DNA from 2 places in the Paenibacillus sp. FSL R7-0345 genome. Region 1 is predicted to be linked to the other one. Evidence: a T-box and tRNA genes for the amino acid it is inferred to sense, from the RefSeq annotation. Region 1 holds a T-box; the other holds one or more tRNA genes.
The links. A T-box is a leader RNA that pairs with one kind of tRNA and senses whether it is charged. The one in region 1 lies ahead of metG (methionine--tRNA ligase), so its partner is inferred to be a tRNA-Met.
Positions count from the first base shown of each region.

Region 2: it has a tRNA-Met gene. The T-box ahead of metG (methionine--tRNA ligase) is inferred to sense a tRNA for this amino acid. The anticodon was not compared.

Region 1 covers NZ_CP152002.1:2,862,577-2,877,870, forward strand. The annotation lists gene NST84_RS12005 (ABC transporter substrate-binding protein) at 1-291, shown strand, start outside; gene NST84_RS12010 (helix-turn-helix domain-containing protein) at 411-2,012, shown strand; gene pxpB (5-oxoprolinase subunit PxpB) at 2,072-2,857, shown strand; gene NST84_RS12020 (biotin-dependent carboxyltransferase family protein) at 2,854-4,008, shown strand; gene NST84_RS12025 (hypothetical protein) at 3,952-4,557, opposite strand; gene NST84_RS12030 (5-oxoprolinase subunit PxpA) at 4,628-5,395, shown strand; gene NST84_RS12035 (hypothetical protein) at 5,427-5,753, shown strand; tRNA gene NST84_RS12040 (tRNA-Val) at 5,835-5,906, shown strand; gene NST84_RS12045 (DUF1796 family putative cysteine peptidase) at 6,070-6,741, shown strand; gene NST84_RS12050 (hypothetical protein) at 6,745-7,494, opposite strand; gene NST84_RS12055 (DUF6199 family natural product biosynthesis protein) at 7,555-7,755, opposite strand; gene NST84_RS12060 (hypothetical protein) at 7,862-8,068, shown strand; gene NST84_RS12065 (NUDIX domain-containing protein) at 8,065-8,490, shown strand; gene metG (methionine--tRNA ligase) at 8,502-10,169, opposite strand; T-box leader at 10,228-10,491, opposite strand; gene NST84_RS12075 (hypothetical protein) at 10,607-10,831, shown strand; gene NST84_RS12080 (GNAT family N-acetyltransferase) at 10,944-11,387, shown strand; gene NST84_RS12085 (DUF3892 domain-containing protein) at 11,474-11,710, shown strand; gene NST84_RS12090 (MBL fold metallo-hydrolase) at 11,916-12,653, opposite strand; gene NST84_RS12095 (copper amine oxidase) at 12,821-13,372, shown strand; gene NST84_RS12100 (DUF1292 domain-containing protein) at 13,462-13,785, shown strand; gene NST84_RS12105 (aminotransferase class I/II-fold pyridoxal phosphate-dependent enzyme) at 13,895-15,294, opposite strand, start outside.
Region 2 covers NZ_CP152002.1:5,203,695-5,218,988, reverse strand. The annotation lists gene NST84_RS22595 (LL-diaminopimelate aminotransferase) at 1-935, shown strand, start outside; gene NST84_RS22590 (GNAT family N-acetyltransferase) at 1,024-1,590, opposite strand; gene NST84_RS22585 (GyrI-like domain-containing protein) at 1,778-2,419, shown strand; gene NST84_RS22580 (hypothetical protein) at 2,512-2,775, shown strand; gene pyrR (bifunctional pyr operon transcriptional regulator/uracil phosphoribosyltransferase PyrR) at 3,691-4,254, shown strand; gene NST84_RS22570 (aspartate carbamoyltransferase catalytic subunit) at 4,257-5,165, shown strand; gene NST84_RS22565 (dihydroorotase) at 5,285-6,565, shown strand; gene carA (glutamine-hydrolyzing carbamoyl-phosphate synthase small subunit) at 6,633-7,811, shown strand; gene carB (carbamoyl-phosphate synthase large subunit) at 7,814-11,035, shown strand; gene pyrF (orotidine-5'-phosphate decarboxylase) at 11,221-11,937, shown strand; gene pyrE (orotate phosphoribosyltransferase) at 11,934-12,575, shown strand; gene NST84_RS22540 (hypothetical protein) at 12,709-12,873, shown strand; tRNA gene NST84_RS22535 (tRNA-Met) at 12,955-13,031, shown strand; tRNA gene NST84_RS22530 (tRNA-Ile) at 13,073-13,146, shown strand; gene NST84_RS22525 (serine/threonine protein kinase) at 13,188-13,703, opposite strand; gene NST84_RS22520 (HipA family kinase) at 13,690-14,541, opposite strand; gene NST84_RS22515 (cohesin domain-containing protein) at 14,745-15,294, opposite strand, start outside.

The DNA.
Region 1 (15,294 bases):
CTAACTCCTGTTGATATGGCAGCAGAGATGACGGACTACCAGTCGATTATCTCTGAAGAGGTCATTCCAGAGCTGGGCGCTGATCATATCATTGTGTTCCTGGATAACGGCGATTGGGACACGCCTGAGAATCAGGATGCCCTGAGCATTCTGGACGGGCCGCTTTGGAAGAACATTCCGGCTGTGAAGAACGGAAATATTTACAAAATGGAACGTTCACACTGGCAGTCCGGGGCTATTACCGCCAATTCCATGAAGCTTGACGATCTGCTTAAGGCTATAGTTAAATAAGTCATCCTATCCAATAGAGGCATATTATATAGAAGAAGGTCTATCAGCATGGTTGATAGGCCTTCTTTTTTGTTTTACACTGAATTAATGAAAATGATTCTCAGTTAGGGGGCGGGAAAATGGGGGGAAGGACAGATGATAAATATCCTAATAGGATATTATACAGTCTAAATACTATAGAGACCGTAGCACAGTCCTCGTCAGACTTTAAGCAAACCGTGATGTATCCGGTTCCTGCTCTGATCGTTATAACAGATGGACAGGGCTGGGCTGAAGCAGACGGGCAGCGCTATCCGCTGGAGAAGGGAAGCGGATTCCTGTTTAACGGCGGGGGACTAAGCAGTATTATTGCTGGAGAGCAGGGGCTGAGCTTTTACCGGCTTACCTTTGACATTATTACTTACGGGGAAAATGGGCAGATTTCAGTGAGCAGTCTGCCTGCGGAGGGGCTTCTGCATTCAGGTTCGTTACAGTGCCGTCCCTTCCCGCAAATGATTTTGCTGCTGGAGTCGATTCACCAGAGCAACAGGGATGCCGAGCGGATCGAGCAGTTTGCCGCCCAGAGCCGGTTCCAGGAATTGCTGCTGTTGCTCATGCGTGCCAATCCCTGTGCTGCCGTGCCTGCGGATGACCAGACGTTGGTTCAGCGGTCTGTACAATATATGCAGGAGCATTTTAATGAAACGATGACAGTCGACGATCTGGCGGAGATCGCGGGCCTGGGGCGCAGCCGTTATACCAGGCTGTTCAAGGAACAGACCGGTCAGATTCCGCTGGAATACCTTAACGGGCTGCGAATTGAACGGGCCCAGCAGCAGCTGCTGATGAGTAAAGACCGGCTGCATGAGATTGCCCTTGCAGTGGGCTATAGTAATGAGTACTATTTCAGCCGGCGTTTTAAAGGCAGTGTCGGGGTTACACCCGGCCGGTACAGAAGCCTGTACCAGGAGGGAACACGGATTTTCGCCCCGTTTCTGGAGGATTATCTGCTGGCGCTGGGTATCACACCTGTTGCACAGTATTGCCACGCGGATTGGGGCAAGCAGGATTATCTTGGGCTTCATCATGTGCCGGCATTTGATATTTCCACCGGCGACTGGCAGGGTTTGTCCCGTTATACGCCGGAGCTGATCATGCTTGACGACGGCTTTCAGCGCTGGAATCTGGAGGAATACCGTCAGGTAGCACCGCTGTTTAAACTACCGTTTCATCAGGAGAACTGGCGGGCTACCCTGCGTACGGCGGCAGCGATTTTCGGCAGGACCGGTAGCGTTCAGGAGGTTTTTAGCAGTTATGAGGACAAGGCGCGTGCAGCCAGGCAGCGGCTCAGCCGCTTAGCAGGAACGCAGACTGTAGCGGTGCTCCGGATCTCTTCCGCCGGCATTATGCTGTACGGATGTGACGGGCTGGGCTATACGGGAGGCGTGCTGCACAGCGACCTCGGGCTGCAGCCGCATCCGCTGGTCCGTCAGCTGTGCCGGGGGCAGAAGCAGGTGAATCTCAGCCTGGAGGCCCTTGCACAGCTGACGGCAGATCATTTGTTCATTACCTTTGACCGGCAGATGGGTGAAGGCCGGGAGCTGCTTGAAACACCGCTTTGGCAGAGCCTTCCTGCTGTACGCAGCGGCTGCGTATATGAGGTAGATTTTATGGCCTGGATGAATTATGGTGTAATGTCCCATCACCGGAAAATCGCTGATGTGCTGCAGGTGCTGGCGTGAGGCTGACTCATTAATCGGGTATAATAAGCATAATTATGGATTGGAAAGGGGGGCTATCCTTGGGTAACAAGGCAGAGGGCCGGGTACCTCATCTGCAAAATCATACTAGGACTGGATTGCCTCGCATTATCCCGTTAGGAGATTCAGCTGCGTCTGTACTCTTTGAGGCAGCAGTCAGTCCGCAGACCCACCGCCGTGTCAGGGCGGTTTGCAGCAGGCTGAGTTCTGCTCCTTTTGCGGGGATGCTTGAATTTGTCCCTTCCTTTCACTCGGTTGCCGTATATTACGACGGGCATGCTGTCCTGAAGGCATATCCGCAGTATATCGCCCCCGGGGAGGAAAACTATCCGTATCCGGTAGTGGCTGCCCTATTGAAAGATCTATTGAAGCATACAGAAGAACAGGAGGCTCCTGCTCCAAGAACGGTCAGAATTCCTGTATGCTACGGCGGGGAAAACGGTCCTGACCTGGAGTTTGTGGCCCGTCATAACGGGCTATCAGTACAGGAAGTTATTGATGTTCATTCTTCGGCTGATTATCTGGTCTATATGCTTGGCTTTGCCCCGGGTTTTCCTTATCTCGGGGGGCTGTCCCCGGCGATTTCTGCTCCGCGCCGGTCCTCACCAAGGCTGGTTATCCCCGCAGGCTCTGTCGGGATTGCAGGCGATCAGACCGGGGTGTATCCGCTGGAGACGCCGGGCGGCTGGCAGCTGATCGGCCGGACTCCGCTTGCTTTGTTTAAGCCGGATGCTATGCCGCCCGTATTGCTGCTGGCCGGCGATATAGTCCGCTTCTATCCGGTTTCATTCCGGGAATTCTCGGACATGGGAGATGAGAGACTATGAGCCTGCTGATCATGAAGCCGGGTCTGCTAACGACGGTTCAGGATCTGGGTAGATACGGCTTCCAGCAGTTCGGTGTGATTGCCGGGGGGGCGATGGACAGCTATGCTCTTCGCATGGCCAATCTGCTAGTCGGCAATGATGAACAGGCCGCCGGACTGGAAATGACAGTGCTCGGCCCGGAAATTACCTTCGCTGCTCCGGCACTGATTGCCGTCTGCGGCGGCGGATTAGCGCCGATGCTGGACGGGCAGCCGCTGCCGCTTTGGCGGTCAGCCTATGTGCCTAAAGGGACACGGCTGCATTTTGGGCGCCTGCCCGGTGGATGCAGGGCATATCTGGCTGTTGCCGGAGGCATCGATGTTCCGGTGCAGCTGAACAGCCGCTCGACCTACCTGCGCGCCGGGATCGGCGGCCATCAGGGCAGGGCGCTACGCTCCGGTGACGTGCTGCCTGTAGGCACGCCTTCGCGCAGGGCTGCCGCCTGGACAGAACGGCTGGCCCGGGGTTCAGGCGCGTGGCAGCTGGACTTGTGGGCGGGGCGGTTGAATAGAGGACTGGAAACAGGAGAATTCGATAATAGACAGGAAGCAGGACGGTTGAACGGTGGACTGGAAACTGGACAGTTCGATAGTGGTCAGGAAGCAGGACGGTTGGCTGGTAAGTTGGGAGCAGAAGTTATAGCTATAAGCAGCTGGTATCCTGCGCCGGCACTTATTCCTGAGTATCCAAAAGCCCCGGTGGTCCGGGTGATTGCCGGGGAAGAATACGGGCTGTTCAGCGAAGAGAGCCGGCGGCGCTTTCTGTCTGAGCCATATATGATTCTCCCGGAGTCGGACCGGATGGGCTACCGGCTGTCCGGGAGTGTATTGGAGCTGGAGCAGGAACGGAGTCTGGTCTCAGCGGCAGTCACCTTTGGCACCATTCAGGTACCATCCGGCGGAGCCCCGATCATCCTGATGGCGGACCGGCAGACGACCGGCGGTTATCCGAAGCTTGCGCAGGTCATTACGGCAGACCTGCCGCTGCTTGCGCAGGCGGGCCCCGGCAGCGCTATCCGCTTCCGGCTTGTCACCCTGCGGCAAGCACAGGAGCAGCTAATGCAGCGTGAGTTTGAGCTGCGCCGGCTGCGGCTTGTGCTGGAACATATGTAGGGGTTGCCCGGAGACAGGGCAGGCCAAATTAAAGGCAAAAATGCCTTTGAATCCGAGCCAACGCTGCATGTGGGCCAAATCAAAGGCAAAAATGCCTTTGAATCCGAGCCAACGCCTCGTGCGGGCCGAATCAAAGGCAAAAATGCCTTTGAATCCGTGCCAACGCGGCGTGCGGGCCAAATTAAAGGCAAAAATGCCTTTGAATTCGAGCCAATGCGGCGTGCGGGCCAAATCAAAGGCAAAAATGCCTTTGAATCCGAGCCAACGCTGCGTGCGGGCAGAATCAAAGGCAAAAATGCCTTTGAATCCGAGCCAACGCCGCCTGCGGGCTAAATCAAAGGCAAAAATGCCTTTGAATCCGAGCCAACGCCGCCTGCGGGCCAAATCAAAGGCAAAAATGCCTTTGAATCCGAGCCAACGCCGCCTGCGGGCCAAATCAAAGGCAAAAATGCCTTTGAATCCGAGCCAACGCCTCGTGCGGGCCAAATCAAAGGCAAAAATGCCTTTGAATCCGCGCGAGCGCCGCAGGTACGCACGACTCATCCGCAATTGCGCCCCATCCGGACTGTTGGCGCGGTTCTTAACAAATCACAAAAATACATACCGGAGGTAACAGCCAATGAAGTCTGTTGATTTAAACTGCGATCTGGGCGAGAGCTTCGGCGCGTACCGGATCGGGCGGGATGAAGAGATCCTCCCGTACATAACATCAGCCAATATTGCCTGCGGCTTCCATGCCGGCGATCCCGGCACCATGTCGCGGACGGTGCAGCTGGTGCTGAAGCATGGAGTGGCTGTCGGTGCGCACCCCGGCCTGCAGGATCTGGCCGGTTTCGGACGCAGGGAAATGAAGCTTTCGCCCCGGGAAGCTTACGAGCTCACGGTTTATCAGGTGGGGGCCTTATGGGGTTTTGTGCGGGCAGAAGGCGGCGTGCTCCGGCATGTCAAGCCGCATGGTGCGCTGTATAACATGGCGGCAGCCTCCTCAGCTCTGGCCGAAGCAATCGCAGAGGCGGTGTACCGGATTGAGCCGGAGCTGATTCTGTTCGGCCTGGCCGGCAGCGAGCTGATCCGGGCCGGGAACAAGGCGGGGCTGCTTACTGCGAGTGAGGTTTTTGCCGACCGGACTTATCTGAGCGATGGCTCACTAACGCCCAGAAGCCGGCCGGAAGCGCTAGTGACGGATGAACAGCAGGCCCGGCATCAGGTTCTAAGGATGGTGGGCGAGGGCAAGATGCGCTCCATCAGCGGAGAGGATGTGGCTATAACCGCTGAAACCATCTGTCTGCACGGGGACGGTCTTCACGCCGTAGAATTTGCAGTAGCTATCCGAAGCTCCTTGGAGAATGCGGGAATAGCAGTGCAGCGCATCAGGGCACGGGTATAGATGATTCTGAATAAACAAAGGCGGGCTCCACATGACCATTAATAAAAAGGACGGCAGAAAAATCACTGTACATGCTGAACCGTACATCTGGACCATCTCACCGGATAGCGGATTTATCGTTATGGTAGCGGAACATGCATCTGTTAAGGGAAACCGGCTTGAAGTGCACATACAGTCCGATATAGACAGCTTCTGGGTGAATTTTCCACATACGGAGCATCTGAATCAAAAAATCGCCAGACCTAAGGATGCCGCGTATTTCATTACTCAAGCTATAGAGCGGGGGTGGAATCCTGAAGAAATAGGTGCGCCTGCAGTTTTTGAGCTGGATGGAGATATTTTGAAGAGAAGAAGGTAGCTGCTTTACAGCCTCAATACTCCTCCACGAAAAAAATGGTTGCCACCAGCTAACATTCTGTGATATTATAACTTTTGTTGCAGGACGGTAGCTCAGCGGGAGAGCACTATCTTGACAGGGTAGGGGTCATGGGTTCGAACCCCATCCGTCCTATACGTGAAAGCCTTGATTTTCAAGGCTTTTTTTGTTGTTTAAACCCCTCAATACAGCTCCAGATTCTTTTACACCCTTCGTTAAAAAAGTCCAATCCAACTCCCTTTTCTGCGTATACACTTTAATAATGGAATAATTCCCGACGAAGCGGGTGAATCAACACATGAACCTTCAGGATATTCACAAAGAATACGACTTGATCGTCAGCCTCGGCTCCTCCTGCGCACCTGCCATTAATATGAGACGGTACGGCCTCCGCAAGTTCGCCATGCCCCTGGACTGGATGATCTCTGCATCACTCAGCGATGTGAACCGGTTAATCGGCAGCCGTTTTGACGGCTTCATGGAATTGGAGAATTTAAGCAAGCTGGAGGAGACCGACTTTTTCCTGAACGATGGGGATCCCCTGTATGACGACCCTGCAAGGCACAGCTTATCCAAATCCTATTTTATTAAGGACTCCCGGTACAATATTGTTTCCGCACACGATTTTCCGGTCATCCCGCAAGTAGATTGGCGCTCCTGTTATCCGGCTTACAGACAAAAGCTTGACCGGCGGATCACCCGCTTCTGGGCAAATCTGCTCTTAAGCAGCAACAGTCTGTTCATCCGGTGGCATGCCAGCTACGAACAGGTGTATGAGCTACGTTATATTTTATCCACATTACTTAGAGGAAGAAGCTTTACCATTCTGATCCTAAACCCTGCAGAACATCTGACGGTTACCAGGGAACTGCCCTGGGGTATGGAGCACGTGTGCGCACTTGAGGTTCCGGGAGATATGAATGATTATGCGAACTGGGATTATTTATTAAGCGGGATACGGCTGAAGTAACAGCTATTCATGGAGCTTTTGATCAAAGAAGTCTTTTAACCGGGGGGCTTGGACGTAAAAATATTTTTGATTCCGCTTATCCGTTATTTCTGCGTAAATTGCATGTTTGTCATATTGAATCCGGACCGATCGCTGATCGTTCTTTTTGAAGCTTAACCAAATTTCTGCAGCCAGTGTGCGCTCAGCATACTGAATTTCATTAACCGCAGATACCGGAATAGAGTTAAGCATTATCATTATCTGATCCGTCCCCTGTTCATTCAGCCCGATGTAGCGGTTCTCGGCATTCTGACCGTCACTGTAGATCCACATTCCGGCCCCCGCCACCTCCTCAGCCCCGACCTGCTCCCAACGGATTGACGGTTCATTGAGCAAACGCTCTATTGCGCTGCCGCCTGACAAGCATCCTGCCGCACCTGCAATACATACTGCAGCCATAATAGCGACGGACCCTCTGCTGATTCTCAGGTAACCATACAATATACAAACCAATGCCGCTGTAAAAGAAGGGATGACCAGAAAGGTCATCATTCCCGATGTCAGTGAATAACCCATCACAGCCTCCAGCGAAAATAGGACGGACGGCCCCTTAATATAGATGTACAAAAACGGGATGAACAAGCTGATGAGCACGCTTAACGGCATAATGATCCAATACATTCTCAGACGGCTTTTGTATTCAATGAACCGGAATATCCTATATAGTAGGACCGGATACAGTATAGAGGCTGCTAGCACTAATATTCCGCTCACGTTAAACCTCCTTTACAAAACCAGATACTACACAAGAAAATCTAATAAAAAGAAGCATTTTTAAAAAAATATAACCGGTATAAAAAATACGAAAAAGAGGATGAGGGCGAGAACGCTGCTGATCCGGCACATCAGAATATAAGCATTACTCGGCTCGGAATGTCCCTTAACCATCCACCCGTAACGCAGATACCAGCCGAAGGCCGGAAAGCAAAAGTTCAGTACGGCCAGCAAGACAAACAGAACAGCAAATACAACCATGAGAAACCTCCTTTTGTTTATTTTACTCAGGCATGATAATAAAGGCAGATTGCAGTTTATGAGAACTGTAACAGAATATGTATAACAATCATAGGAGGAAATAGACATGGCAGCTATTTTTAATGTGAACAACACTACTTTTACGCAAAAACAGTCCCCTGTTTCCGAGTTTGCCTGGCATACCAGTGGGAGACTGGCAGACGCGGCTGGCTCCAGGCAGCTATTTTTTGACATCCGCTCGCTGGATCCCGGAAAGTACTCCAAGACCCGCGAGAAATGGGAGCAGTTAGCTAAGGGGGATTCAAGCCGGTGAAAGTTACGATACATAGGACAGCTGTTAAAGATGTTGCACTAAAATATGTAGTGATTGTTGCAAGGCAGGGCGATCAGTGGATTATGGCCAGGCACCGTGAACGGTCTACATGGGAGTTTGCGGGCGGGCATATCGAGCCGAATGAACCGGCGGATGATGCGGCGGCGCGGGAATTATATGAAGAGACAGGAGCAGAGGAATTCTCCCTAACACCTGTCTGCGTATACTCAGTATCCATAGAAGGGGTGCCCGAGAGCTTCGGCAAGCTCTATCTGGCGGATGTTCAGAGCTTCGGGCAGATTCCCCAATTTGAAATGGCCGAGATCAGGGGCTTCGCGGACATACCGGAGGAAGTGACCTACCCGCTAATCGTTCCGGCGCATATGGCTGAAATCAAGAGATTTTTGCAGGAGGCGGAATAAATAACGATCCCCTATCCTCCCCCGGTTAATTGTGCTTTCAGCCGCTCTGTTTCTTCCTCTATACGCTTCGGATCGATCCGCTCAAAGAGCAGGGTTAAGTCCCGGATGGCCTGACCCGCGGGTACGGAGATGCTGTGCCAACAGGGCTGCCCTAACGAGAGGAAGGAGCGGATCTGGTTACAGGAAAAGGGAATAAACGGATTCAGCAGGTTAGCCAGATTAGCGATAATTTGCACACAGTTGTAGAGGGTATGGCTGCAGTCCGCCGGATTTTCCTTGAACATTGCCCAAGGCTTCTGTTCGTCGAAATATTTGTTAGCCTGGCGTACCGCTGCAAAGATGCTCTCCAGCGCGTCCTTGAACCGGCCTGCCTCAATAAGCTTACCGGCTTTTAGATACAATTCATTAATTGCATGATTCCACAGCGCTTCTGCTTCTCCTTGAGGCACCCGGCCGTCAAATGACTTGTTGATGAAAGCCAGGCTGCGGTTGACGAAATTGCCGAAGGCACCAAGCAGCTCACCGTTATGGCTATGGATAAATTCCCGCCAGGTGAAATCGGTGTCCCGCTTCTCGGGTCCGTTTGCTATGAGAAAATAGCGGATGGAATCCGGCTGATAGCGGCTGAGAATATCGGGAACCCAGACAGCCCAGTTACGGCTAGTGGAGAACTTTTGACCCTCCAGAGTCATGTATTCACAGGCCAGCAGCCGGTCCGGCAAATGCAGTCCGCCCGCCCCCATAAGAATGGCCGGCCAGATGAGACTATGGAACGGCACATTGTCTTTGCCGTGTACATAATAGGCGGTGATGCCCTGTTCGGGAGTGCCCTCACCGACGCTTTCCAGCCAGAAGTCCTCCCAGCTTTCGCCTGTCTGCCGGGCCCACTGTCTGCTGGCAGACAGATAACCGCTGACCGCCTCGATCCAGACGTAAATTTTTTTGCCGCTGTAGCCGTCGACCGGCACATCGACTCCCCAGTCCAGGTCCCGGGTTGCCGCACGGTCCTGAAGTCCTTCCTGCAGGTACCGCCCGGTTAACCGGACCGCATTTTCCCTCCAGCCATGCTCCGCCCCGGCATATGCGGCCAGCTCATCCTGCAGCTTCGATAAGGCCAGGTAATAATGCTCTGTGGGGCGCAGAACGGGCGGTGTTCCGCAGATTTTGCAGACCCGTTCCAGCAGGTCGGACGGATCGAGCAGGGCTGAGCAATAGTCGCACTGATCGCCGCGCGCCGGCTGTCCGCAGTGCGGACAAATGCCCTCCACGTAGCGGTCCGGGAGAAAGCGCTGGTCCTGCTCACAGTAGCACTGCAAAGCCGATCGGGTATACAGATATCCGTGATCCAGCAGCTGCAGAAATAACTCCTGGACTACCTCATGGTGTTCAGACTGATCTGTGCGTGTATACAGGTCAAACGTGAAGCCCAGCCGGCTGAAGCATTCCGTGAATTCGTGATGGTATCTGCCGGCGAATGCCCCCGGAGATACCCCTTCCCTGGCAGCCTGCACTGCCACCGGTGTTCCGTGACAGTCACTTCCGGACACATACAGCACCCGGTCGCCAGCCGCCCGGTGATAGCGGGCTAGAATGTCACCCGGCAGAATGCTTGCCAGCCTGCCTAGATGCAGGGAACCGTTGGCATAGGGCCAGGCGCCGCCGATAAAAATAGTCTTCATTATTCCTTCTCCTCCTGTGATTTACATTATCTGAACAACAAAAAAGACTCCTGTCCCCAAAAGGGACGGGAGCCTGTGCTCACGTGTTACCACCCAACTTCGTCAATGCCTTGCGGCATTCACCTCTTCAGGTACGCCGCTGGTAAGCGGTTATACCCTAGCATGTTAACGGATGCGGGTTCCGGCGCAGCCTACACCCCTTAAAGGGTTTCGGTGCGCAGCTCAGAGACCATATTCCCGTGGTTTTTCCCTGCTCCTTTTCAGCGGACGGAGCTCTCTGTGAGAGAATTGCCAAGGTACTCTTTCTCTTCCTAGCTTTTAAATATCCTAATTACTGGATATCTTAATGCTGTCTGCCGCTGAAGTCAAGCGCAAGTTTAATATCCCTTCCAATCGTCAAAGCTGGGAACAGCAGATAAGATAAGGAGGAGAAGAATATGCACAAATACAGCAAGAGTGTTACAGGCCTCTGTCTGGCTCTGCTGCTGATGCCTGCCGGCTGTTCGGCAGTGTATCAGGCGCCGGAGGCAGTTCAAATCAGCCCCGTAACGGAATTAGGCGGCAGACCGGACAGCCTGGACCGGCTGGACCCGCCGGTGTCCCCGGTTATGCAGGATGTGTATGACCGTTCTATTCCTGCTGAAGTATACTCCGCTGATTGAACCTGCGTGTCCTCAGATCAGCCGTCAGCCGGCAGGCCTCCCTATACAGACAATCGAAAATTCTGTATAATAATTCAACTGTTGTTTGACATAGAGAGGAGAGGCAGAGAATATGGCGGCGGAAATCGTACATGTAACTACAGATGAACAGCTTCAGATGGGGCTGGACATCCGCAAAAAAGTATTCGTAGAGGAACAGCAGGTTCCGGCGGAAGAGGAAATTGACGAATACGATGTAATCGGGGATCAGGTGCATCATCTGCTGGTTGTGGATGACGGCGTTCCGGTGGCTGCCGGCCGGCTGATTTACTATAAAGCAGGATCTGCCAAAATGCAGCGCATCGCTGTGCATAAGGAATACCGCAGCAAGGGATACGGGCGTGTCCTGCTGATGGCGCTTGAAGAGCGGGCCAAAGAACTGGGACTGGTCTTTTCGATACTGGATGCGCAGTGTCAGGCTGAAGATTTTTATGCCAAGCAGGGTTATGAGGTCATCTCCGAGGAGCCATTCTATGACGCAGGCATCCTGCATGTGAGAATGCAGAAGAAGCTTTAAACCCAAAGATACATACTTCTTCGCGGCGCAGGGGAATCTACCGGTATGCCATAGGGCTAATCCAAACGCGAAGGAGAGAATCCGCAGTGATCAACAATGAACGCGAACGTTTTACAGCGGCGCAGAGAAATGGTGACGGCGATCTGCTGAAGTTTCAGACTTCCTCTGGACGTGTACTCGATTACCAGCAGGCGCTGCAGGAGGTTCAGACCGGCAGTATTGCCGGAGTGAATGTGTTCAAAGGGAAAGACGGCGAAATGTATATCCGGGGAGATGCGGACGGGGATCCTACGAATAACCTGGATCAGCTGCCGCAGTTCTAGGACAGAAGGTGTATACGAAGACCGGACAAGCGCTGCAATGCGCGGGTGTCCGGTCTTTTTATTATGGTGGCGGATAATGTGGTTATAAAAAACGACCGGGGAGATGCTGAAGATTCCTAGCCTGCTGGCCATCGGGCCGGAGCTGGGCGGCAAATGACCTATCCGGTTATGAGGCTGCTCTGCCCAGACCGGAATGACATAAGCGTTATAGCGTATACAGCACCTGCTGCTCCATAAAAGTCATCTCTGCTGTTTTACCCTCAAAGGCGGGCTTCTGGTCGCTGTAATGCATCAGGCGGATCAGCTCACGAATGTCCTGGGGCAAAGATAACAGATCGCTAAGAGCTGTATGGATTACGCCCGGGCCCGTCAGCTGGCACTCATGAAAAATTTGACGGACCCCCTGCTTGCGGACCAGCTTCAGGAGCAGCTCAGGCTGAAAAGTCATGTCGGCACTGTAAAAAATATCACCGTTCAGCAGCAGGGAGTAACTGTCTTTACCGCGGATATGCGGTGTGCGGATCAGTTCCAGTGTGATTGCGGGAGAGAGTGTGCAGGATGCAGCAGGCGGCAGCAGCTTTACTTCGAAAGCCTCATCAAGGGTGCGGGGGGAGCCGGAATTCCCGGTGCGGTTTTTAAGGTAACCTTCATGGAGCGGATTCATTAACGGTCCGGCAGCGAACAGGGGCATTTTTGGCCCTCCGGCTGACCGGGTGAGCCTGCCAAGCTCAGGGAGACCGCCAATGTGGTCACTGTGAGTGTGGGTAATCAGCACAGCGTCCACCTCACTGACAGAACGGCCGGCTGCCTCCATGGCAAGCGGTGCGGTGGTTCCGCAGTCGATCATCAGAGTATAGTCCGGGCTGATGAGCAGCCCGTTATTATTATAGTAGTTTTTGGCATGGGCATCGCCGGTGCCGAGCATTTGCAGCTGCAGAGTCATATGGTGTTCCTCCAATAATAGTAGTGCTGCCGTGGCAGTAGTGGGCATTAATCTAAATATAGTATCATTTTACCCGGAATGATGAATTTTTTACCTAAACTCTCCGCAACTTGTAGCACCTCCTGTAGTATATATTAACAGCATGAATTATTTGGAGGGTCTCAAGGATGAGATGGAAAAAAATTGCTCTGTGCGTGGTTGTGTTTTCCCTGATGGGAGGCTCATTATTGTTCGCGGATTCTGTAAATCAAAAGCTTAGAGTATGGAGCAATGGAAAGGAGATGGCCGACGGGGGCTATCTGATCGACGGGAAGGCATATATTCCGGCCAGAGAAGCCGGAGGTGTCGTCAGCTGGGACGGTTCAGGCAAGGTGACGATCCTCAAGCCGAATGTGCAGATTGTACTGTTCAACGGCGACAAGGTGTTTGGCAATGTGAACGTAGGCAAGCTCAAGATCAAGGTGCTGACCCAGGTGGACAGCCTGACTGATGAAATTGCTGCCGTAAAGGTGGCTATTACTGACCCTTCGGGCAATGTAAAGGATATTCAATCCCAGGAGCTCGGCGGATCGAAGAAGGAGGATTTCTGGTTCCCGACTTCAGAATTCACGTATGACTTCAAGGACTCCGGCAAATACCGTGTAGGCTTCTACATTAAGGCTTCAAAAGGCTCCGATTACGTTCTTGTGGCAGAGAAGGTAATTACGGCGCTGGATTAAGCTTTTTCAGGCATCCGCAAATTGACCTGAACTTACCATACGTGTTACGATACCCTAGCAGGATAATTCAATTAAAGTGAGGTATTTCAATGAGCGATCACAAACATGAGCATGGCCATGAACATGGTGAAGCATGCGGTTGCGGACATGATCACGACCATGAGCACGAGGAGTTTGTGCTGACCTTGACGAACGAGCAGGGCGAAGATGTAGAAATGGTGCTGGTGGAAACGTTCGACGTAGGCGAGAAGTTGTACGCGCTGCTGCTGGAACGCGAAAACCCTGAGGCAGACGGTATCATTCTGCGTATGGAAGAAGAGAACGAAGAAATGGTTCTTTACAACATTGAAGATGAAGCTGAATGGAAAGCTGTTGAAGAAGCTTACAACGAGCTGCTTGCCCAGCAAGAATAGATTTCAGTGCAGCTGAGGGTATTCCTGCCGGACAGGCATTGGTGCCCCAAGCACAAAACCCCGATACTGGTTCAGTATCGGGGTTTTGTTTATCCCTGGAAGCTGCCCGTTAAGAGATCGGGTCAGCTTCCACAATGACTTTGACAAAGTTGATGCTGCGGTCTTCCGGTCCTTTAACCGGAAGGCCGATTTCAACGTGGTCGATGATATAGTCGATGTTATCCTGGGTAATAACTTCACCAGGCAGCAAAATCGGAATTCCCGGCGGATAAACATAAATGAATTCAGCAATGATGTAGCCGGCGGATTCACGGAACGGAACCAGCTGCGTATCTGCGTAGAAGGCATCCCGCGGAATCAGGGCAAGCTGCGGGATTTCCGGTACCTGTACCTTCAGTTCATAGATTTCGCCTTTACTGTAATGAACGGCTGAAAGCACGCGCAATGCGGAAATCAGCTTATCTACAGATTCACGGGTATCTCCAGGCGTAATCAGGCAAAGAATATTGTACATGTCGCTAAGCTCGACTTCGATGTTGTACTTCTGGCGGAGCCAGTTCTCTGTCTCATAGCCGGTGATGCCCAAGTGACGGACATGGATGTTCAGCTTGGTCGGGTCAAGGTTAAAGGTGGCCTCCGTACCGAGAATTTCTTTGCCAAAGCTGTACAAGCCGTCAATATTATTGATGGCTTCCCGCGCATAATTGGACAGCGCGATCGTCCGCTCAGCCATTTCGTGGCCGTTAAGAGCAAGGTTGCGTCTTGAAGTATCCAGGGACGCGAGTAAAATATAGGAAGTTGACGTTGTGGTCAGCATGCTGATGATCGTCTGAACCCGCTGCGGATTGACCAGGCCGGTCTTCGCATTGAGATTCAGTACCGAGCTCTGCGTCATGGAGCCGCCCAGCTTGTGAACACTGGTTGCTGCCATATCCGCACCGGCCGCCATGGCCGATACCGGCAGATCCTCATGAAAATGAATCAATACTCCATGTGCCTCATCCACCAGTACGGGAACTCCGTAGCTGTGGGCAAGATCCACAATCGAACGCAGGTCGGCGACTACACCGAAGTACGTCGGATTGATCACTAGAACTCCTTTGGCGTCCGGATGACGCTTTAATGCACGTGCCAGCGAGCTGGTGGTAATACCGTGGTCTATCCCAAGATTCTCATCCTGAACAGGTGAGACGAAAACAGGCTTGGCTCCGGAGAAAATAATCGCCGACATCACCGATTTGTGAATGTTGCGGGGAACAATTATTTTGTCTCCTTCCGAGCAGACAGAGAGGATCATAGTCATGATGGCATTGCTCGTGCCTTGTACGCTAAAATACGTATAGTCGGCGCCGAAGGCCTGCGCAGCCAGCTTCTGAGCTTCCAATATCACGCCGGTAGGCTGATGAAGATCATCAAGCGGTGCGATGTTGATCAAATCTATGGATAGTGCGTTATCGCCGATAAACTCACGGAATTCGGCATCGGTTCCTAGCCCCTTCTTATGCCCCG
Region 2 (15,294 bases), 2.3 Mb from region 1:
AAGGCATCGATCCAGTAACAGAAGTGGTTCACTCCATCGGTTCGAAGCCGGCCCTGGCTATGCTGCCATCCGCTTTTATCAATCCGGGCGACATCACGATCATGACCATTCCGGGTTATCCTGTACTTGGTACCCACACCAAATACCTGGGCGGACAAGTCTATACTGTCGAGCTTAAGAAGGAGAACAACTTCCTGCCTGACCTGAACTCCATTCCGGAGGACATTGCCCGCAAAGCGAAGCTGCTCTACCTGAACTATCCGAACAACCCTACCGGCGCAAGTGCAACTCCTGAGTTCTTCGCTGAGGTAGTAGTCTGGGCTAAGAAGTATGATGTTGTAGTCGTTCACGATGCTCCTTACGCAGCATTAACTTATGACGGCGTGAAGCCGCTGAGCTTCCTGTCCGTACCTGGTGCCAAGGATGTCGGCGTGGAGCTGCACTCCCTGTCCAAGTCCTATAACATGACCGGCTGGAGAATTGGTTTTGTTGCCGGTAACCCGCTGATCGTAAAAGCGTTCAGTGACGTTAAGGACAACAACGACTCCGGCCAGTTCATCGCGATCCAGAAGGCTGCCGCTTACGGTCTGGCTAACCCGCAGATTACTGAAGCGATTGCTGACAAGTATTCCCGCCGCCACAACATGCTGGTGGATGCACTGAACAGCCTGGGCTTCAAAGCCGAGAAACCGAAGGGATCGTTCTTCCTGTATGTAGCCGCACCTAAGGGTGTCAAAGGCGGACGCCGCTTCGAATCCGGTGAAGATTTCTCCCAGTTCCTGATCCGCGAAAAGCTGATCTCCACCGTGCCTTGGGATGATGCCGGCCCGTTCGTGCGTTTCTCCGTTACCTTTGTAGCTAAGGGTGAGGAAGAAGAGAAACGTGTAATCTCCGAAATTCAAAGACGTCTGAGCGACGTTGAATTCGAATTTTAATGATAAAGCCGCTGCGGTCTTAACAGACTGCGGCGGCTTTTTTTGACTAAGGTAGTGTAAGGTCATAGTGGAAGCAGATGTTGCAGGATTATTTTGCCGGCGGACGGTACGCCTTTTTGTGAAAAGCGTTGATGTATTTGAACAAAGATTCTCCGTTATCATTTACTGTAACTTCCGGTGCAAGCGGCTTAAGCATGGCCTGGTACGGCTCCGGTACCCAGATGTACTGATGCACGTAAGGAGTAAGGATGAAGCCGTTCTTTTCCCAAAAATGAATCCGCTCCTGATGCTCCTCTGACGTTCCGGATTCCGCCTCGATAATGACGCCCTGCACGCCATGCTCCTTCTGCGCCCATTCCACGATCTTATTCAGCAGTAGCGTACCGGCTCCCTGTCCGCGCACTTCCCGGCTGACTGCCAGATAATCAATGATGAGCCGCCAGCCCTCTTTTCCATTAATGACACCTGTAACAGCCATCGAGGCTGCTTGTTCATCTATCATCCCTGTGTGCAGATAAGCGATTCCCCGGTCCAGCATGCTGTGCAGGATCTTTTCCGGCTTGGCTCCGCTGGGAAAAGCTTCTCGGTATACCGGCTCTACGGCTTTCCACAGCTCATCATTCCACTCTGCAATCGTTATTAGCTCCATGTTCATCGTCAAGTCGCCTCCGGAATGATCATAACAGACGAGGAGGGGGATAGTAAAAAAAGGCAAGGCAGAGGGGATAGGAAAAAGCCGCTGAGTGATCATTTATTTTACCGGCTGACACGGAATATGACATATAGATGTCTACTTCAATGGGGTAGAATGCTGGTATAAGCCTAAATGAAGAGGTGTACATATGGAGAAGCTGGATTTTAAAAAAGCAAATAAGGAGCTATACCAGCCCAAAACTGTGCCTGGTGTTATTGATGTGCCGGAAATGACTTTCATCCAGGTGGACGGACAGGGTGATCCAAATGAGCCGGCGGGAGAATACCAGCGGGCTGTAGAAATCCTCTATGCGCTGTCGTATGCGATTAAAATGGCTCCTAAAAGCGGTCCGGCGCCAGAGGGATACTTCGAGTACGTCGTGCCTCCGCTGGAGGGCCAGTGGTGGCAGGAGGGCATTCACGGGGTGGATTACACACGAAAGGACAAGTTCTGCTGGACCGCGATGATCCGTCAGCCTGAGTTTGTGAATGAGCAGGTGTATGCTGCTGCTGTGGAGACGGTAAGCCGTAAAAAACCGCAGGTCGATGTTGTTAAAGCGCGGCTTGTAACCTTTACGGAGGGACTGTGTGTCCAGTGCATGCATATCGGCAGCTATGATGATGAACCGGCGACAGTGGAGAAAATGAACAGCTACATTGCTGCTAACGGGCTGCTGTGTGACCTGTCGGACATCCGGAAGCATCATGAGATTTATCTGTCCGACCCGCGCAAGTCGGATATAGCAAAGCTGAAAACGATTGTGCGGCATCCTGTGCGGAAGGCTGATTAATACTGTTAAATTTGAGCTCGGCAGGTAATGGGATCGGGGATTGGGTAAGTACAGAGTGAGCCTGTGCAGTGTAAACCGGAGGAGTGATGTGCGTGAAGCATTCAGAATCCAGACAGCTTGAAAATGACGACGTTGAACCCGCCGGGCAGCTGGCTTCCCTCCCTGTTATGCAACGTCATACAGGAGCTTATATTGACGAACAGCTGCTGCTCCAGCAGCGGATTGAGGCCGGTGGCCCGCTGCAGCGGGTTAGCTTAAGCAGCTTCCCTACACCAATTCGCTACATGGGCTATGCTGTTGTGTATGGCATCCCCCTGATCGTCGTAGCTCTAATCCTCATTAGTCTTTTAAAGTAAGCCGGCGTTTTTTGCCGCTGATGTCTCCTACCGTTTGTGTTTAAGGTCCCAACCAATCTAGTTGGATTTTTGCCACTTAAATCCGGTATTTTCCGCTATCTGCGGCCATTAGTTGGAAAAAAGGCATCTAGATCGGGCTATTTATCGCGCGATAGGGTATTTCAGCATAATTAAGTGTCGTTTTTCCAACTAGTCTCTGGGAAGAGGGTTTCACCGGTAAATTAGATGGCAAATTTCCACTTAGATAGACTTATTTGTTAACAAAGTGAGATCCGGGACGCCTCGCCTATAGTATTTGCCTGGTGACGCTGGGGGCACAGCCCCAGCCGTCATCACTTTGCTGCTCTTCCTCCCCGAACTGGGAAAGTCTACTGTTCAGGTGGAAGCGCGGAGGGGATTTTGGAACTGGAGGAGCGGAGCGTCCGCCTGAAAGCTTTCCGCAGGAAAGCTCGCTTCGTAAGCATGAGCAAAGTTTGGATTTCTGCCGCGGCCAGCGGTTTAAATCAGGAAATCCAAACATAACAGCGGCCGGAAGTCCACTCCCCTCCAGCAGCGCCCGGCACCAAACAGTATAAGCTACCAGCATACCTCTCACTCAATAGCGTCACTCACCTTTACCTGTTCGCTCCCATCACCTGTAAATATTTCCCGGTTTGACACCAAGACAAACTTCTGTCATAATTCCCTTTAGTTGAATATGCGCCTTTAATTCAGTCCCGTGAGGCTGGCAAGGTAACGTGAATCGAGGTTCGCGACAAATGGATGGGATCCGTATGAGTACGGATAGCCTCTTTATGCGCGCGGACACGCCATCTTTTTTAATCTGCGGATTTCACTCCTTGCCTGCTTTGGGCAAGGAGTTTTTTGTTTTCCGGGGGCTTGAACGGGCGTACAAGCGAAAGGATGGCTGGATAAATGGCTACCGAGAAAAACGTAATTATGGATGAAACGGCAATCCGCCGGGCGCTGTCGCGCATTGCGCACGAGATTTTGGAGAAAAACAAAGGTATCGAGAATTGTCTGCTGGTCGGCATCCGCACCCGCGGGGTGTATCTGGCACAACGGATCGCAGAGCGGATCAAAGAAATTGAGGGCGTAGAAATCGCCTGGGGTGAGCTCGACATCACGCACTACCGGGATGACCGCGAAGGCGGAGACAACCGGGAGGCAGCCGAGAGCATGCTGAAGCTTCCGGAAGGCAGCGGCGGCATCCGCGACAAGAAAGTGATCTTGTTCGACGATGTGCTGTACACCGGACGGACGATCCGCGCAGCGATGGATGCCCTGATGGACTGCGGACGGCCGCGGATGATTCAGCTGGCTGTACTGGCCGACCGCGGACACCGCGAGCTGCCGATCCGGCCGGACTACATCGGCAAAAACGTGCCGACCTCCAGGCATGAAGAAATTGAAGTTTCGCTTACGGAATACGACGGCAAAGACGAGGTTTACATTATTTCCAACCGGGAGGAAAGATAACAATGATGACAGCAACCAAGGTGAAGGAACGCAGTCTGCTGGGGATTAAAGAGCTGGACCGGACAGAGCTTCTGCAGCTTTTGAACAGAACCGCGTATTGGGATAATCAGGCTGAGAAGCTGACACCGGTGCTGAGATCACAGTTTGTAGCTAATATGTTTTTTGAAAACAGCACACGGACCCGCTTTTCCTTTGAAATGGCTGAGAAACGCCTTGGGGTGCAAGTGCTGAATTTTACGGCGGCAGCTTCCAGTGTAGAAAAAGGCGAGTCGATCTACGATACAGTGCGCACACTGGAATCGATGGGGATCGACGCCGGAGTTGTGCGTTTGAAGCCTGCAGGCGTGCTGCAGCAGCTGGCGGAGAAGGTATCCATCCCGCTGATCAATGCCGGAGACGGAAACAACGAGCATCCGACCCAGGCGCTGCTGGACATGTATACGATGACCAAAAATTTTGGCGAGCTGAAGGGCCTCAAAGTTTCGATTATAGGGGACATTATGCATAGCCGGGTGGCCCGCTCGAACCTCTGGGGACTGACGAAGCTGGGAGCAAGCGTGCAGTTCTGCGCACCGGACAGTATGAAGGCACCTGAACTGGCACAGTATGCACCCTACGTTAGTATAGAAGAAGCACTGAAGGCGGACGTGGTTATGATGCTGAGAGTGCAGCTGGAGCGCCACGCAACGGGCATTCTACAGTCAGCTGATGAGTACCGCAAGCAGTACGGACTCACAGAAGAGCGGGCGGCTAAGCTGGATAAGAACACAATCATCATGCATCCGGCACCGGTGAACCGCAATGTGGAGATCGATGATGCGGTGGTCGAGAGCGGCCAGTCACGGATTTTCCCGCAGATGGCGAACGGTGTACCGGTAAGAATGGCTGTCATGGAGCGTGCACTTCAGTAGAAGAGATTGGCACCAAAAAAACCTGACATAAATGGATTAATAAATATACACAAAGATGAATTTTTATTATATAATACAAACAGAGCTTGGAGCTGCGGCTTGCAGGCAAAAGGAGAATCATCATCGTGATCATTAGAAACGCCAGCATATTGAACAAAGACGGCGAACTGGAAGTCAAGCACATCGTGGTTCAGGACGGAATCATTACAGCGGTTGAAAGTGAGCTTCCGGCAGAAGAATCCGGTGAGATTGTAGATGCGGAAGGCAAGCTGCTGGTACCGGGCCTGATCGATATGCACGTGCATCTGCGCGAGCCGGGCTTTGAGCATAAAGAAACGATTGAAACCGGCGCACGGTCTGCGGCCAAGGGCGGATTCACCACCATCGCCTGCATGCCGAACACCCGGCCGGTGACTGACACTCCCGAAATCGTCGAGCTGGTAAAGGAAAAAGCACGTGAAGCCGGACTCGTTAAAGTACTGCCATATGCGGCAATCACCAAAAATGAGCTTGGCCGCGAGCTGACGGACTTTGCCGCCTTGAAGGAAGCCGGAGCGATCGGCTTTACGGATGACGGTGTGGGTGTACAGACTGCTCAGATGATGAAGGATGCGATGAAGCTGGCAGCAAGCCTGGATATGCCGGTCATCGCTCACTGTGAGGATGATTCGCTGGTCGAGGGCTGTGCGGTGAATGAAGGTACTTTTGCCACGAAGCATGGTCTGAAGGGGATCCCGAACGAGTCGGAAGCCATTCATGTCGGACGCGACATTCTGCTCGCTGAAGCGACAGGCGTACACTACCATGTCTGCCATGTCAGCACAGAGCAGTCGGTTCGGCTGATCCGCCAGGCCAAGCAAATCGGCATTAAAGTAACCGCTGAGGTATGTCCGCACCATCTGCTGCTCTCTGAAGAGGATATCCCGGGAATGGATGCCAACTGGAAAATGAACCCGCCGCTGCGCTCCCGCCGCGATGTGGAAGCCTGCATCGAGGGGCTGCTGGACGGAACGATTGACATCATCGTAACGGACCATGCGCCGCACAGCGAAGAAGAAAAAGCCAAGGGCATGCAGCTTGCGCCGTTTGGCATCGTCGGCTTCGAGACAGCCTTCCCGCTGCTGTATACCGCTTTTGTAGCGACAGGCAAATGGGATCTGTCCCTGCTGGTACAGCGGATGACCGCTGATCCGGCCCGCGTGTTCCGGCTGAACACAGGCAGTCTGGCAGTAGGTGCGCCGGCTGACTTGACACTGATTGACCTGAATGAAGAGCAGGTGGTAGACCCGGCCACTTTTGCTACTAAGGGACGCAATACACCGTTCACCGGATGGAAGCTGAAAGGCTGGCCGGTAGCAACCTGGGTAGACGGCAAGGCCGTCTGGACGAAAGCTAACTAACGATCCTGACTGGATCAGGATAGAGACAATAGAATCAGACTACAGAAACAAGAAGGAGTGGAAGGAAATGCAGGCAAGATTGCTGCTTCAGGACGGAACGCTGTTTACAGGGACCGCATTTGGCGCTGAGGGCGAAATGACAGGCGAGGTTGTTTTTAACACAGGGATTACAGGTTATCAGGAGGTGCTGTCGGACCCATCCTACTGCGGACAGATCGTAACCATGACATATCCGCTGATCGGGAACTACGGTATTACCCGTGATGATTTTGAATCCGTGCGTCCTTTTGTACACGGCTTTGTTGTACGCCGCCATGAAGATGTGCCAAGCAACTGGCGCGCTGAATACAGTGTGGATGACCTGTTGAAGGAATACGGCATTCCAGGGATCAGCGAGATCGATACCCGGATGCTGACCCGCATTATCCGCCACTACGGAACGATGAAAGCCATTCTGACTACTTCTAACAAGCGTGTAGAAGAACTGATGGAAATGATGGGCGACACGACTATTGAAGAGCTGCGCAACCAGGTTGCCCGCACTTCTACTACTACAAGCTATAGCAGCCCTGGAACAAAGGAGCGGATCGTGCTGGTTGATTACGGCGCGAAGACGGGTATCCTCCGTGAACTGAACAACCGCGGCTGTGATGTAGTGGTTGTGCCTCATGATGTAACTGCGGACGAAATCCGCCGCTTGAACCCTGACGGCATCCAGCTGTCCAACGGCCCTGGGGACCCGAAAGATGTACCTTATGCTGTGAACACCATTTCCGAGCTGCTTGGCGAATATCCGATCTTCGGCATCTGCCTGGGCCACCAATTGTTCGCACTTGCCTGCGGCGCAGACACCGAGAAGCTGAAATTCGGCCACCGCGGCGGTAACCACCCGGTTAAGGAGCTTGAAAGCGGACGCTGCTTCATCACCTCGCAGAACCACGGCTACACCGTTAATGAAGAATCTGTGCAGAGCACCGAGCTTGAAGTGACGCACATCAACAATAATGACAAGACCATTGAAGGGCTGAAGCATAGCCGGTACCCTGCCTTTTCGGTGCAATACCATCCGGAAGCAGCGCCGGGACCGCATGACAGCAGCTATCTGTTCGACCGTTTCCTGCAGATGATTGCCGATCACAAAGCGAAGACGCCTGCCGGTTCACGCCAGGCACAGCTTGCTGCCAATGCCAGAATCACGGCACCTAAACTAACAACGAAGCTTGAAGCCGTGAAAGGAGCTCTATAATCATGCCTAAGAATGATAAACTTAAAAAAATCCTCGTCATCGGCTCTGGTCCGATCGTCATCGGCCAGGCCGCCGAGTTCGACTATGCAGGCACACAGGCCTGCCAGGCTCTGAAAGAAGAAGGCGTCGAGGTTGTACTGATCAACAGCAACCCGGCCACCATCATGACCGATACTAACATGGCTGATAAAGTCTATATCGAGCCAATCACCCTGGAGTTCGTAACAGGCATCATCCGGCAGGAGCGTCCGGATGGACTGCTGCCGACACTGGGCGGCCAGACCGGTCTGAATATGGCGGTTGAACTGGCGCGTGCCGGCGTATTGGAAGCAGAGAACGTGAAGCTGCTGGGTACTCAGCTGCATTCAATCGAGAAGGCAGAAGACCGTGACCTGTTCCGCGAATTGATGCGCGAGCTGGATCAGCCGGTTCCGGAAAGTATCATTATTACTACCGTAGATGAAGCGATGAGCTTCGCCGAAGAAATCGGCTTTCCGCTGATCGTACGCCCGGCTTATACACTGGGCGGAACTGGCGGCGGAATCTGCGACACTGCGGAAGAGCTGCGTGAGACTGTCAAAGCGGGTATCCGCTACAGCCCGATCGGCCAGTGTCTGGTTGAGAAGAGCATCGCCGGCATGAAGGAAGTAGAATATGAAGTTATGCGTGACGCGAATGATAACTGTATCGTAGTCTGCAACATGGAGAACTTTGACCCTGTAGGTGTGCACACTGGCGACAGTATCGTTGTGGCACCGAGCCAGACGCTCTCCGACCGTGAATACCAGATGCTGCGCAGTGCTTCACTGAAGATCATCCGTGCGCTGAACATCGAAGGCGGCTGTAACGTACAGTTCGCACTTGATCCGTACAGCTATCAATATTATGTAATTGAAGTAAATCCGCGTGTCAGCCGCTCTTCGGCGCTTGCTTCCAAAGCAACCGGCTATCCAATCGCCAAGATGGCAGCCAAAATCGCCCTCGGCTACACGCTCGACGAAATCGTCAACCCGGTTACCGGTCAGACGTATGCCTGCTTCGAACCGACACTGGATTATATCGTCAGCAAAATCCCGCGCTGGCCGTTTGACAAGTTCACCTCGGCGAACCGCAAGCTTGGTACACAAATGAAAGCGACGGGCGAAGTTATGGCGATTGGCCGTACTTTTGAAGAGTCGATCCACAAGGCTGTCCGTTCCCTGGAAATCGGAGTTCACCGCTTCCGTCTGCCGGGTGCAGAGCTGCTGGAAGACAGTGTCCTGCGTAACCGTCTGGCAAAAGCGGATGACGAGCGCCTGTTCCTGATCGCCGAAGCCTACCGCCGCGGTTATCAATTGCAGGAAATCCAGGATATTACCAAGGTAGACTGGTGGTTCCTGTCCAAGATTGAAGGACTGGTGCAATTCGAGGATGTGCTGCGCAGCGAAGAAACGCTGAGCGCTGAAACATTGTACCAGGCGAAGCGCAAAGGCTTTACTGACCGTGCTATCGCCGAGATCCGCGCTGAAGGCCGTCCTGGCGGCGCACAGACGAAGGAAGCGGATGTCCGCAGCCTGCGCCTGGCCCAAGGTCTGACTCCGGTCTTCAAGATGGTAGATACCTGTGCAGCTGAATTCGAAGCATCGACACCTTACTACTACTCGACTTATGAAACCGAAAACGAAGTGACTCATTCTGACAAGCAGAAGGTTGTAGTACTCGGCTCGGGCCCGATCCGTATCGGTCAGGGGATTGAGTTCGACTACTCCACTGTACATGCGGTATGGGCGATTCAGAACGCCGGCTATGAGGCCGTTATTATCAACAACAACCCGGAGACAGTGTCTACGGATTTCAATACCTCGGACCGGTTGTATTTTGAACCGCTGTTCTTTGAAGATGTAATGAACGTCATTGCCCAGGAGAATCCGATTGGGGTTATCGTGCAGTTTGGCGGCCAGACGGCCATCAACCTTGCTGCGCCACTGGCGGCTGCCGGCGTGAACATCCTCGGAACCAGCCTGTCGAGCATCGACGAAGCCGAAGACCGCAAGCGGTTCGAAGCGCTGCTGGCCCGTCTGGATATTGCACAGCCGAAAGGCAAGACAGTAACCGATACAAGCCAGGCAGTAGAAACAGCCCAATCCCTCGGCTATCCGGTGCTGGTGCGTCCTTCCTACGTGCTGGGCGGCCGTGCGATGGAAATCGTGTATAACGACGCTGAACTGATGAGCTATATGGTTGAAGCGGTCAAAATCAATCCGGAGCATCCGGTCCTGATCGACCGTTATATGCTCGGCAAAGAGGTTGAGGTTGACGCAATCTGCGACGGTGAGACTGTGGTTATCCCGGGTATCATGGAGCATGTGGAGCGCGCAGGCGTCCACTCCGGCGACTCCATCGCCGTATATCCTCCGCAGTACCTGGATGAAGGCCTGAAGCAGAAGATCACCGACATCACGATCAAAATTGCCAAAGAGCTGAAGACGATCGGTCTGGTGAACATCCAGTTCGTTATCTACCAGAACGAAGTGTACGTAATCGAAGTGAATCCGCGCTCCTCGCGTACGGTTCCGTTCCTGAGCAAGGTAACCGGCATTCCAATGGCCAATCTGGCGACCAAAATCATCCTCGGCGGCAACCTGAAGGAAGAGGGTTACACAGAAGGTCTCTGGCCGGAGAGCGACTATGTATCGGTTAAAGTGCCGGTATTCTCTTTTGCCAAGCTGCGCAGAGTTGAGCCTACCCTCGGACCTGAGATGAAATCGACCGGTGAGGTTATGGGCCGCGACAAGCTGTATGCCAAGGCGCTGTACAAAGGTCTGATCGGAGCAGGTATGAAAATCCCGGCAACCGGCGCGATCATCGTTACAGTAGCGGATAAAGACAAAGCCGAAGCAGTTGAACTAATGAAGGGCTTCCATGCTCTGGGCTACAAAATCATCGCCACAGGCGGCACGGCGCAGGCGCTGGAGCAGTCCGGCCTGAACGTGATGAACGTCAACAAGCTGGACGAAGGCGAGCCTACGATCCTCGACCTGATCCGCAGCGGTCAAGCAAACTTCGTGTTCAATACCCTGACCAAGGGTAAAACACCTGAGCGTGACGGCTTCCGCATCCGCCGCGAAGCGGTTGAGAACGGCGTGGTATGTATGACCTCGCTCGATACCGTAGCAGCACTGCTGAAAATGCTGCAGACAATCAACTTCTCGTCACAGTCGATGCCTGCTTTTGTCGGACAATAATATAGAATACCAGGAGCCGTCTGCGGACGGTTCCACACAGAGGACGGTTTGCGTTAGCGCAGACCGTTCAACTGTGCCCGGGCAAGCAGATGATGATTGAAGGAGAGGAAGAACGACCCATGGAACAGCAAATCCCAGAGCAGACAGAGCATGAGACGATTGGTCAGATTACAAAACGGGATGAAATGGCCGGCAGGCTGATGATTCCGCTCGATTATCCGGATGCAGATTCGGCGAGAGTCCTGATTGATAAGCTGGAAGGCATCCCTTGCTATTTGAAGGTCGGCATGCAGCTTTTCTATGCAGCAGGACCGGATTTTATCAGAGAGCTCAAGGAACGCGGTTACTCCGTCTTCCTAGACGTTAAAATGCATGATATCCCGAATACTGTCCGGGGCGGTGCTGAGAGCATCACCAGACTTGGTGTAGACATGTTCAACGTGCATGCCTCCGGCGGCAAGACGATGATGGCCGCAGCGCTGGAGGGAGCCGCCAAGGCGGTCAGCCTGAATCCTTCGCTGCATATCCCGCTGATCATTGCGGTTACACAGCTTACAAGTACGAGCCAGGAAGTCATGAATGAAGAGATCGGCATTGCCGGGAACGTAGAGGATACTGTAGTGCGTTATGCCAAGCTTACAGCTGAAGCCGGTTTGCACGGCGTAGTTGCTTCTCCGCAGGAGTCGGCAGCGATCGCAGCAGCCTGCGGTCCGGAATTCGTCACGGTAACCCCGGGTATTCGTCCGGCAGGTTCTTCTCTGGACGACCAGTCGCGTGTAATGACGCCTGGACAAGCCATCCGTCAAGGCAGCCACTTCCTGGTTATAGGCCGGCCGATTACCGCAGCAGCCGACCCGCGCGCAGCAGCACTATCCATTATTGAGGAGATGACACAAGCATGAGTACATTGTCTAATACAAGCAAGCAAGTTGCAGCCTATCTGCTGGAGATCGGGGCCGTTGCCCTGCGTCCGCAGGACCCGTTCACCTGGACCTCCGGCATTAAGTCGCCGATCTATTGCGATAACCGTCTTACGATGTCCTTCCCGGAAGTCCGGAACTATATTGCAGGCGGCTTTGCCGAGCTGATTAAAGCCAGCTATCCCGAAGCGCAGGTTATTGCAGGTACAGCGACCGCCGGTATTCCGCATGCAGCCTGGGTGTCCGACAAGCTGAATTTGCCAATGGCTTATATCCGCGATAAGGCTAAAGGCCACGGCAAACAGAACCAGATCGAGGGCAGTATCTCTCCGGGCCAAAAAGTCATCGTCATCGAGGACCTGATCTCTACGGGCGGCAGCTCGATCAAAGCAGCGCAGGCTGTGGAAGAGGCAGGTGGAGAGGTGCTGGCTGTTCTCGCAATCTTCAGCTATGAGCTGGACCGGGCGACCGAGGCGTTCGCAGCAGCCGGTGTGCCGCTGCAGAGCCTGTCCAATTACACAACCCTGATTGATGTAGCCCTGAGCCAGGGTAAGATCGCTGAGAGCGATGTAGCCCTGCTGCAATCGTGGCGCAAAGATCCGGCTTCATTCGGAGTGTAAGCTGATTCAAAATATTTTAATTGCGGGACTTGCGGCTTTCCGGTTGGGGAGCCGTGGGTCCCGCATATTTATCTGCCATGATGGGGTATGCTATAACTGCAGCGCTGAACCAACTTCAAAGGAGACACCCATCATGAACTGGATATACTTTGCTAAGCTGTTCAGGACGAGATTTCAGGCAGGCTGTCTGGCCAAAAGACTGGAGCAGGACGGCTGGATTTACGGCTATCATGACCCGCAATTCGTGGAAATTTACCGTTCGCGGAAGGGGCGGTACGGGGTTCGGTTTTTACCCTGAGGAATTAACAAATTCATCCTTGACTTTAAGGCCTTATTTAATGTATATTAACTATTGTCGCTGTTTGAATAAGTTTACTGACGCGGGGTGGAGCAGCCCGGTAGCTCGTCGGGCTCATAACCCGAAGGCCGCAGGTTCAAATCCTGCCCCCGCAACCAATTATTCTTTTACAGCCATTGTACATTCGGATACCTAGTCCGGGCCCTTAGCTCAGTTGGTTAGAGCGGTCGGCTCATAACCGATTGGTCACAGGTTCGAGTCCTGTAGGGCCCACTTCACTAAACCCCTTGCCTAGCAAGGGGTTTTTGCTTTGTTTATAACCAATCCTCATAAAGCTCAGGTCTTTGAAATCTAACGAAGTCCATGAAACGGGATAACAGGTTTAGGTTATTAAGTTCATTCAAAAGTATGTTAGGCTTTGGGGAGTGACATACGAATGAGTGCACAAGATCAATGGCAATGAGATTTTGTGATGGGGTTAGCAGAATGTGCCTCAATGCCGCATCGATTCTGTGCAGGCCTAGGCGCTTCATTTCCTCCAGCAAATCAATTATTTTTTCGGCTATGGCATCATCAATGCTTGGATTATGAAGAAGGTATTCATCTAGCCCCTGCCCCTGTATAAACTCCATTACATTATAATTCACTCCGGCTTCAAATAATTTTGGGAAGAATGAAGAAGATTGCACATGCGTAAGCACAGTGGACTCCAGCTTAGCATCATCGGGAAACGCATAGATCTTAACGCATTTGCCGGAATCCAATAGAAATACAGCGCCTTGCGCACCGGCTCCAATAAAGGATAGAGATGTAGGGTTATGAAAAGCCACCTTGTAATTTGATCCTGGATACTGGATTCCGGGAAAAATCTTTATTGTTAAAATCCTTACTCCATACAGGGAAATGAAGCCGGACTGCTTCTATCGCCTCACGTAATAGGGCTAATCTCGTGTGCAGGTAACGAACGATTGCACGATCTTGACTGTCCGTGAACCCCCATTCAACGGGTAAACCGGCTACTGCTTGCCTAAGCTCAAGAAGCATAAGAGACTCAAACTTCTGCAACGCAGCTTCAAAAGGAGATTTACTATCCAGAAAAGGCACGAATTTCTGATACAACTCACCCCAGTAAGTAGAAATATAAGGCTGATGGATCAAAATGGAACGTTCATTCCATCCTGGTCCTCTCAGAATGTTAGCCTGGTCGATCATCCACAGATGGGATATTCGGGAAGGGGTCATTAAAAGATTGGTACTTGCATCATGAAACCTATGCCGGTCATTGTTGTTCAGCCAGTAATCAAATAAAATGATATCAGCAGCTTTATCAATATTATCTGCCTTGGAAAAATCAGAGTCCGGAGTCACATTTACAGCATTCTCGATGTAGAGGCTCCCGAAATGCGGACCTGCTTGTGCATATTCTCTTTGAAGTTCAGAATTACGTGAAATAATCTCCTTATCCAGAAGTATGACCTCTCCTTGTGGTACTGGAAGATCAAGCAGAAGGGCTAATCTGTAGCTAATGTATTCATTAATCAGAACCATGCTGCCTTGAGGATTGGAGCTGAGTTTAACCACGTACATTTGGCCGTCCTCACAACGTATTAAATGTGGGCGGGTGTATCCTGATTCGATGGGCTTAATATAATGTTCACCGCGCATCATTAGAAATCACCTTCTCATCTTAAATTATGAGACGGAATAATTTTGAGATTAGGCGAAATGGTATTTAATTTGTATGAAAGTTCCTATGGAAGTGTACACATCCCTATAACACATATCAGAAAATATTATAAGAAGCATGAGTCTTTGAAGTATATATAAAATAACCCGCCGGCTCTCGCCTGACGGGTCATTCAATTCAAATACTATGTGTTGGGCAGGTAATCCGGATTGTCTAGGATTTGCTCTACAATATACAGCAAATCATCATCATTCACGTATTCATCGCCGGCCTGCTGCGCGTTGTACTTTACCGGGTCAACATCTGCAGCAAAATACTTAAAATATCTTGCATCTATGGCAAGATCCACAAGAGTGAATTTGCCTGATTTGTTGACGTCAGTTGCTTCTATAATGATGTTATCTTCCAAACAATTCATTGCTTCTAAATCATATTCCTCTTCGGTATCAGCAATCCTTGCCTTTGTAGAATCGACGACTGCAGTACCCGGTGCTTTTGCTTTAAACCTTAGTTTTAAAATAACTGTATCCTCGTTGATGCCGTATGCTTCCCCTTGGCTGGCTACGATAAAGCGTATGGTTCCGTTTTGATCCATTGGCTTATTGTAGACTTTATAGCCGGTTACTTCTTCAAAACCCAGATATTGCAGATGCTCTTTATCATACTTCAATTCGAGGTCTTCAGCATAAATATTGTTCACATTTTTGAGGGAAATGTCAGCTGTAAATTCTTTA